Regions from separate parts of the Desemzia sp. C1 genome, predicted to be linked through region 3. Evidence: riboswitches for the same ligand, from Rfam matches in the RefSeq annotation. Region 3 holds a riboswitch; each other region holds the start of a gene.
What was found. A riboswitch is a leader RNA that binds a small molecule or an ion and turns the genes downstream of it on or off. The one in region 3 is predicted to bind lysine.
Positions count from the first base shown of each region.

Region 1 (3,286 bases), 1.0 Mb from region 3:
CGAGCTTTTTCGCTATCTATACGGATCAAGGCTGAGATCGTATTGATTGAATTGAAGAAAAAATGCGGATTGACTTGAGACTGCAAAGATTTTATCTCCGCATCTTGTAAGAGTTTGCTTTGTTCTTCTATTTCACCCAATTCGATTTGTTGAGAAAAGATATTGCCTAGTCCTTCTGCTAACTGTCGTTCCACAAAAGTTAGTTTTGACGGATCCGTAAAATACAATTTTAACGTGCCGACTGTTTTATTTTTTGACTGCAAAGGAATCACAATAGCCGCTGCTAAAGGACAGTCAGAACGATTGCAGCCGATTTCCTGGCGCGAATGCGCTTCTCTTAGTTTGCCCGAACTCAACACTTGCTTAGACAGATCCGTGATGATCTCGGTAGATGGAATATGGTGATCACTGGCTGCTCCGACATGAGCTAAAATTCGATCTTGATTGGTGATACTGACAGCGTCTACTTTCATCCATTCTTTAATGGTTTTTGCAGCTTTTTCACACGATTCTTCGTTTAACCCAGAACGGAAATAAGGCAGTGTCTGATTCGTTAATTGCAACACATCGTGCGTTTGGACAGCTTTTGTCTGTTCTTCCTGCTTTAAAGTCGTGTCGATAATGGATAAGAAAACTGCTGTACCAATACTGTTGGTCAATAACATCGGCAAGGCGATAAAACGAACCAGCTCCCACGACTCGGCGAATGAACTGCCTAATAGTAAGATACACAGCATTTGAACCAACTCCATCAAAAAGCCGATTTTTATCCCGTCAACGGCAGATGGATAGTTTCCTTTTTTAACAAAGCGTCCACCGAAATGGCCTGAAAACAATCCGATCAATAAGGATGAAATAACGTAAATATGCACGTTTCCTCCTCCTTGGAAGTAGCGGACTACTGCAGATATCAGTCCTACAATCGTCCCAACGAGTGGGCCCCCGATCAATCCGGAGACACCGATCGTCAATACCCGTGTGTTCGCAAGAGCCGAGTCTGCAGATAATTGAGTGACAAATTGGTTCATGATCAGTTGATCTTTGTTGATCTCGACTCCTGTGTAATTTGAGATCAATGCAAACACACCAAAAACCATGATTAATTTGATTTTAACAGACAAATCTTTTCGGTTGGCTAAAGCTGTTTTGAAGTAAGAAATATTGATCAACAGGTAAGCTAATAAGATAATCAAACCGCTTCTTTCAAGCAGTAGGATAAATAATGACAGCATAAGCACTCCTCCAGTAAAGTAGACAAAAACTATTTTCTACTCTTAGTCTACACCATTTCTGAAAAAAATAATGGTATTTTTATGCATCAATTTATTAAAATCGGGGGAAAACGAAGGCTTTTATTAGAAACCTTTCCAAAAGATTGCAATCTTTTTAAGGATGATGTATAGTTTGTAACTGTTGATGAACTGAATATTATTCAATGTGATGTAGAGGTCGCGGTAATTAAGAGTAAGAGTATCTGAAAGGAATTATCGCCGAAGTGCTAATGTACTGGGGCTGCGCTGAATAAGCGTAGCACTGCCTAAGCAAATTGCCCAAATTTGCTATAGGAGCGCTCTTCATGTTGTGGGCAGAAGGTATAGTCTAGTATAAATAAAGCTATGGGCCCTTTTGCTCATAGCTTTTTTGTGTATTTTTTTTACTTTTTCTGCTGCCTCTTCAAAAGCATTTTAATGAATAGTATTGATTTCGATAAAATACTAGGAGGACTTATTATTATGTTGCAACAAAAAAAATCACGAATTCCACATACATTCGTGACACTACTTTCTTTTACGATCGTTATGGCGATCATGACATATGTTTTACCGGCCGGTCAATTTGAACGTGCTGAAGTTGACGGACGGACAGTGGTTATTCCTGATTCTTACACTATCGTTGAATCGAACCCACAAGGATTTTTTGATGTATTAAAATCCGTTCCAAAAGGAATGACGGAGACAGCTGACATCATTTTCTTCTTATTCATCGTAGGAGGAGCATTCCAATTGATCACAGATTCAGGTATGATCAGCTCTGGAATCAACTTATTGGTTAAAAGACTGCAAGGAAAAGAAAAATGGGTCATTCCGATTTTACTATTAGTCTTTGGTGTGTTGGGCTCTACAATGGGGCTTTCAGAAGAAACGATTGTATTTATCCCAATCGGTGTAGCCTTAGCATTGGCTCTAGGTTATGACGCCTTAGTCGGTGTATCGATTATTTCTTTAGGAGCAGCCATCGGATTTTTCGCCGGATTCATGAATCCTTTCTCTGTAGGAGTTGCTCAAGAAATTGCTGAATTGCCGTTGTTTTCTGGAGTCGGCTTTAGAATTATTATTCTTCTTTCTCTATGGGTAGCTACATCTGTATTCTTGATGCGTTACGCAGAGAAAGTAAAGAAAAATCCAGAAACAAGCTTGTTGTATGACTGCAAAGCAGGTACCCATGTGACTGCTGGAGGAATCGATTTTGAAAATCTTCCTGCTTTCACTAAAAGACATTTAGCTACATTGATTGTATTTATTGGCGGTTTTGCCATTATTGGTTACGGTGTATTCCAATACGGCTGGTTTATTGTCGAGATTGGTTCAGTTTTCCTTGGAATGGGTATTTTAACTGGATTGATTTCAAGAATGTCTCCAAGCGACATCGCAGAATCATTTGTCGTTGGAGCGAAAGAAATGGTCTTCGCTGGATTAGTTGTAGGGATCGCTCGTTCAATCTTAGTGGTTATGGAAGATGGATTGATCATTGACACATTGATCAACTATTTGTCTCATTTGATCAGTTCTCTACCGGATTCATTAGCAGTCGTTGGAATGTACATCACTCAAATCGTGATCAACTTCTTTATTCCGTCTGGAAGCGGACAAGCAGCAGCTACTATGCCAGTAATGATTCCATTAGCGGATACATTGGGTATTACACGTCAAACTGCTGTTTTAGCGTTCCAATTCGGTGATGGTTTTATGGATTCGATTATCCCAACTTCTGGTGTATTGATGGCTCAATTATCCATCGCTAAAGTATCTTATGATGTTTGGTTGAAATTCATTGGTAAATTGATGTTGATTTGGTTGGTTATGGGAATGATTTTCTTATTGATCGCGAACTACATTCAATACGGACCGTTCTAATTAAACGCAAATAAAAAGAGTGAGGCCTTTGAGCCTCACTCTTTTTTACTGTCAAACAACTTATTTTCTTTGATCAAATGAATAAGCCGTTCGGTCAGTGAAGCTGTAAAGCCCCACAAATAATGATCACTTAAATTGTAAAAAGGAATCGT
Region 1 is NZ_JAJIZP010000003.1:2,184,637-2,187,922, reverse strand. Features, by position in the region: gene LMF32_RS11040 (sensor histidine kinase) at 1-1,232, opposite strand, end outside; lysine riboswitch at 1,436-1,583, shown strand; gene LMF32_RS11035 (TIGR00366 family protein) at 1,734-3,134, shown strand; gene LMF32_RS11030 (CoA pyrophosphatase) at 3,170-3,286, opposite strand, start outside.
Region 1: it holds a riboswitch for lysine, as region 3 does, so the genes downstream of both, LMF32_RS11035 (TIGR00366 family protein) here and LMF32_RS06055 (Na+/H+ antiporter NhaC family protein) in region 3, are expected to answer to the same signal.

Region 2 (3,286 bases), 520 kb from region 3:
CTAAACCAAAACCAATACTAGTAAAAGGTGTTTGACCTTGGGAAGTATAAAGCGTATTGATTTCATATTCTAAACTTTGCATCGCGTCATAAATGTCTTTTTGAGTTCGTTCTGTTACGTAAGCTTGTTTCTTTTCAGGATCTGAGATCCATTTTTCAGCTTCTGATTGATGCTTTTGATGATTGAGTTGTGCATAGGGAGCCAACACTTCATCGATCCGGTCAAAGCTGCAGCCGCCGTATTGACTGGAAGCCACATTTGCAATGATCTGAGCCGTTTGGGCAGCTGCTGTTTGGATAGAACGAGGACTTTCTACTTCAGCATTCCCTATTTTGAACCCTTGAGCGAACATATTCTCAAAGTCGATCAAGCAGCAGTTGCTTAAAGGAGAGTAGGGTGTGTAATCCAAATCATGATAATGGATGTCGCCTTTTTCGTGGGCATTGGCAACCGATTTAGGCAATAAACGTATACCAATCGTTTTTGCCACTATTCCGGCGGTCAAATCGCGCTGGGTGTTGAATACATTGCTGTCTTTATTGGCGTTTTCGTTGACTACTGTCTTATCTTTTGCCAACAATTTAGTAATCATATAATCGATATCTCGGTTTTGATGGCGGGAACGTTGCTTACTCGATTGGAATTCTTGGTAGTGTTCTAAAGTTGCTTGATACCCTTTTAATGATAGAACTTTTTTCACAAGACTATCTAAATAAAGTGTTGAAACAACTTCCTCTTCTTCAAAATAAAGAGAATTTTCTATTTCATTAAGCAAATCGAGAGCATTAAAATCGGATAACTCTGTAGTGTCCGCCAAACGGGCAGCTTTTAAAAGCGAACGTTTCAATTTAGAAGATTGATACGGTTCTAAATGACCGTCATTTTTTTGGACAGTTAAAGGGTTATGTAAGACTGCATTTTTTTGATGTGGTGACATATGACTTCCTGCTTTCTATATGATCTATTCTTTATTTTACCGCTAAAAAAATAAATAACAACTAAAAAAACACCATATGTATAACTTTTTTAATTACTTAAATACTACATGTTGTGTTTTAGTAAGTATCTGTTGGTTGCCACATTCCGCTCCACAGGAATGAGTTGATTTCTAAAAAACCGTGTGTTAGGGTTAAGAAAATTAAACAGAATAGTCGATATAAGATAGAGGTCGCGGTTGTAAAGAGTAGCTTGTCGAAAGGTGCAGTCGCCGAAATGCTAGAAAGCATTGGGATCATATTAAATAAGTATGGTACTGTCAACTTTGAGATGCCCATCTCAAATGCGAAGAACTGCTTATATTGAGGGCAGAAGGAGAAAATCATGGGTGCCTTTTGCTCATGATTTTTTGTTTATTTTCATGAACAATTATTCAATAAGGGATTTGGAAAGGGGAAACACGATGGCGATCAAAATTGGTATTGTAGGGTATGGTAATTTAGGAAAAGGGGTAGAGACGGAGTTGGCCTTGAACCCGGATATGGAACTAACAGGTGTCTTCACACGAAGAGATCCTGCACAAGTGCCGAGTAATGCAGCAGTTTATCAGTTGGACGAAATCACTGATTTTAAAGATAAGATCGATGTCTTGATTCTATGTGGAGGATCGAAGTCGGATATTCCTGTCCAAGCTCCTGTACTGCAACAGAATTTCCACACAGTAAACAGCTACGACAATCATGCTGAAATACCGGCTCACTTTGACAGTATCAATGAAACAGCACTAACCAATCAGACAGTAGGAGTGATTGCGACTGGATGGGATCCTGGTTTGTTTTCATTGAATCGATTGGTAGCGGAATCTGTATTGCCCAAAGGAGAAACATATACGTTCTGGGGCAAAGGGGTCAGCCAAGGGCACAGTGACGCTATCAGACGAGTAGCGGGTGTTAAATTAGGGGTACAATATACTCTTCCTAATGACGATTTGATCACGGAAATCAAAGAAGGGAAAGAAGTTTCTTACACAAAAACCTCTTCTCATAAACGAGTGTGCTATATTGTGCCTGAAGAAGGTGCAGATAAAGAAGGCATCACAAAAGACATCCAAACGATGAAAGATTATTTTGCAGAATACGAATCAGAAGTTCATTTTATAAATGAAGCAGAGTTCTACCAGCAGCATACAGGGATGCCGCATGGCGGACGTGTGATTCGTCGAGGGTATACTGATGAAGCGAATATGGCTGTTTATGAATTCAGCTTAGATTTGGACAGCAATCCTCAATTCACTGCAGCTGCAGCTATTGCTTATGCTCGAGCAGCCTATCGTTTAGCACAAGAAAAACAATACGGCGCCAAAACGGTTTTTGATATCGCACCAGCGTATCTTTCTCCAAAATCAGGAGCAGAGTTGCGGAAAGAACTGCTTTAAGGAGGGCTTAAATGACGTTGCTGTATGAAATCTTCTACTGATTATTAAGAAAAAATAAAATCAGAGGAGAAAACAACATGACAATTATCTTTAAAGAAAACCAACATCTGCCGGAAAAAGCTGTTCATGCTTTATACGATTCAGTGGGGTGGTCCGCTTATACGAAAGACATGGAAAAACTGTTAAGAGGCATCCGAAATTCTTTTATAATCACTGCGTATAAAGAACAGGAATTGATTGGATTAGTTAGGTATATTACTGATAAAGAGACGATTTTATTTGTACAAGATCTATTGGTGAAACCCGATTTTCAACACCAAGGAATTGGCGGCGAGCTGCTTGATCGAGTACTCAACAAGTATCCTAAGGTCAATCAAAATCTGCTGTTAACGGATCGAACAGAAAGTACTATTTCTTTCTACAAACGCCAAGGATTTAAAATGGCAGAGGATCTAGAAGCAGCCGCTTTCGTGAAAGACCGAAGATACGATGGAATGTGAGCGTTAGTTACAGTAGTTAAAAAGCAATCTCTTGTAGTGACCAAAGAGATTGCTTTTTTTCATTTCATCAACCATTTATATTTGTTGGTATGGAGTAAACTCCATAGTTTATAATACTAGTTAGTATGAATGTTTAGGAGGTTGAAAGATGAACATTAAAAGTGCAGCAAAGATGTTTGAGTTATCGATAGATACGTTAAGGTATTATGAAAGAGTCGGTGTCATTCCGCCTGTCAAAAGGGATAAAAATGGGTATCGGAATTATACGACAATGGATTTGAATTGGATTTTTTTAGCAAAAAGTTTACGTAAAGCAGGGTTATCTATCGAATCGATGATTGAATTTGCAACATTAGCTCAATCTACCGAAGACGTTTCAAAAGCGCAGAAAGAAATTCTTTCTAATCAACTCCAA
Region 2 is NZ_JAJIZP010000003.1:645,748-649,033, reverse strand. Features, by position in the region: gene nrdD (anaerobic ribonucleoside-triphosphate reductase) at 1-937, opposite strand, end outside; lysine riboswitch at 1,155-1,300, shown strand; gene LMF32_RS03605 (diaminopimelate dehydrogenase) at 1,400-2,371, shown strand; gene LMF32_RS03600 (GNAT family N-acetyltransferase) at 2,449-2,871, shown strand; gene LMF32_RS03595 (MerR family transcriptional regulator) at 3,020-3,286, shown strand, end outside.
Region 2: it holds a riboswitch for lysine, as region 3 does, so the genes downstream of both, LMF32_RS03605 (diaminopimelate dehydrogenase) here and LMF32_RS06055 (Na+/H+ antiporter NhaC family protein) in region 3, are expected to answer to the same signal.

Region 3 (3,286 bases):
TACTGATTCTAGTTTACTTTTCAGAGAATGAATGTCAACCATTTTTTCACCAAGGGTAACAATGATGAAACAAACAAACAGTACAAGTTTCCATTAGAATAGTACTTGTACTGTTTTATCTAGTTTGACTGTTTTTATTTTTGAGTAACTGGTTCTTCTATGGGTTTACCAATAAAGTAAACAACTCCGATGGTTACTAGGATGGAAATAGGTAAAATAATCCAAATCGGCATACCTAAACCTGCTGGAAGGAAGCCGAATAGAACGGATATGGTTCCTACCGTAAGCGCATAAGGCGTTTGTGTTTGCACATGATCAATATGGTTTACACTAGCTCCCATAGAAGACAAGATTGTTGTATCTGAGATCGGTGAACAATGATCGCCAAATATTGCTCCTGTCAAAACAGCCCCAGCTGAAAGGACAATAAACTGCGGATCTCCAGATAAGCCAGCTGCTAATGGAATAGCTAACGGCATCAAGATCCCCATCGTTCCATAAGAGGTTCCTGTTGCAAAGGAAATGACTGAGCCTGAGATAAAAATAACCGATGGCAATAGGAACGCCGGCATCGTATCAGACAATGAAGAGACTAGAAATTGGGCAGTACCTAAATCAGTGATCGAAGCACTTAGAGACCACGCCATCAATAAGATCGCTCCTGTAACTACTAGAGACTTCATACCGCCAATCCAAGTATCAACGGCTTCTCCCCAAGTAAAGGCTTTTTGATGTACCCCCATCACCATGGCCACTATACTAGCAAATAAGGCTGCTTGGAATAAAACCACACTGGCATCAGAAGCACCGAACGCTTCTTGAATCCCTGTAAAAGAAAATGGACTGTTTTTCAGGTCCGCAATCAATGCTGCATCTTCGCCAGACATAATAGTGTTGTATCCATTAAAGTAAAAACCGATCAAAGAAGTGACGATCAGCGTACCAACAGGCACTATCGCATTCCAAATACTTAATTTGACCCCTTTAGCAGGTTTCATTTCATCCAACTCACTGGACATTGCATGAGGATCAATTTCTTCTTCATTCGTTGCATCGTATTTTCTAGCTCTTCTCTCGGCTTTCAACATTGGGCCAAATTCTCTTAAAAACAATGCTGTACAGACCACAAACAACAGCATTAGAATATTGTAAAAGCGATAAGGGATCGTTTCTAAGAAAATACTATACGCATTTACGTTTTGTCCGATAGCTTCGTAGCCATCTTGAATCAACCCTACTTCGTAACCTACCCATGTTGAAATCAATGCGATACCTGCTACAGGGGCTGCAGTAGCATCAACAACGAAAGCCAATTTTTCACGAGAAATTTTCTTTTCATCTGTTACCGGTCGCATAACGGGTCCAACGATTAAGGCATTAGCATAATCATCAAAAAAGAGCAGCAGCCCTAATATCCAAGATATCACTTGAGCACTGATAGGACCTTTAGCTTTATTTGCTAAAGCATTTGCTACAGCTTTTGTCCCGCCCATTTTAGTCATTAAGGCAATCAGTCCTCCGATGACTAAAACTTGTAAAATAATCCCTGCATTGTATCGATCTGCAAGTGACGTTAAACTGTACTCCACAATGCTTAAAAATGACTGCACGATTGCGCTGAAAATCGAACCATCCACAGAATGCAAAACGAAAGCCCCTGCAAAGATTCCTAAAAATAATGAAATCAGAACGTTTTTGGTTATAAATGCTAATAGTATGGACACTACTGGAGGAACTAATGAAAACCACCCAAATTGGATTGCACCATCTGCACCTGTTGTAAAATCAGTCGCTAAAGTTATTGCCACAAAAGCAATGACGACTATCCCGATCAAAATATTTTTCTTCAACCTTTAAACTCCCCTTCTTTTAGACACAAAAAAATGCCTTGAGTTCTATTCAACTCGAGGCATTATGTTATCTCTAATAGACGTCATGTATCCGTTCGTTAATAGTCCTCCACAAATTTTTGCAAAAATTTATGACAGTGATAAACATTTTCTGCTTACCCCCAGCAAACAACAATTGGCATCGCTGTTAACTTCGGCAATTCATCCTTTCAAGTCATTTCATCGTGCCACCTCTACGACTTTACGAACTAGTTGCAATCAAGTTGCCTAGACAGCGTTATTTTTCTAACGATTTACTTTCTTTTTTAATGTAAAAAAACCTATAATACAAACTGCCAGAGAACTCAATGCATCGACAATCAAATCTTCCATCGTATCTGCTAAAGCGTCACGTCCAACCAGCACTTCTCTATCAGCTGTAATAAATTTTTGCATATTCGTCCCTAAAAGACCATCAGCTAAAAATTCATATATTTCCCATAACGTTCCGGCTGCCAGCGCAAAACAAAAAGCAAATAAAGTGACAAAAATTGGGCTTAACTGCATATTCACTTTTTCGGAATCATTGAAGAAACTGACCAAAACAAAACCTAATGCACCCAGCATAGCTCCACTAAACATGTGAAGAATCAGATCCCAGCTTGGAATGCGGTAATAAAAATCTCTCACTTCTCCCAAATAAATAGCACAAAACAAAAACACAAAATAAAGCATTTCCATCACATCTGGAATATCCACTAAAAACTTTTTCTCAATAACAGACGGAATAAACATCACGATAACACCTACTAAACATTGCAATAATGTCAGTACGTAATCGCTCTTTACTTTTTCAAATCCGTTATCTGGCACACCTGAAGGGGCCGTAAACAACATATACACAGCATAGATAACAGATATACCAAGCAAAACTAACACGATTTGACCTACTCTATCTTTCCATTTAGCTGTATGATCTTCCTTTTTATGATCCACTCTGTTAACTCCTCCAAAATAATTTCTAAAATCTTATTTTAGCACATGTATCCTTTTCTACCCTATTCCTGTGATCATTCTAATTCTGACTTCCAATTCTGAAAAAACAGCAATTTGAAAGAATTATTGCTATCTACTCGAGATTTCCGTACAATTGTTTTATGTATTTTACCATAAATAAAGGAGATCGATGATGAGTTATATATGGATGATTTTAAAAGGAATGTTAATGGGAATAGCAAATATTATTCCAGGTGTTAGTGGAGGGACTATGGCGGTCTCATTAGGTATTTATGATGATTTGATTTATTCGATTACGCATTTGGCTAAAAATTGGAAAAAAAGCATGAGGGTGTTGCTGCCTTTAGGTATAGGTCTGGTTTTAGGTATTATTGGGTTTTCTTATTTGATTGAAGTGTTGCTCAGCCAGTACACTTTACCGACAGCACTAGCTTTTATTG
Region 3 is NZ_JAJIZP010000003.1:1,161,562-1,164,847, reverse strand. Features, by position in the region: gene LMF32_RS06055 (Na+/H+ antiporter NhaC family protein) at 135-1,850, opposite strand; lysine riboswitch at 1,945-2,116, opposite strand; gene LMF32_RS06050 (hypothetical protein) at 2,136-2,825, opposite strand; gene LMF32_RS06045 (DUF368 domain-containing protein) at 3,019-3,286, shown strand, end outside.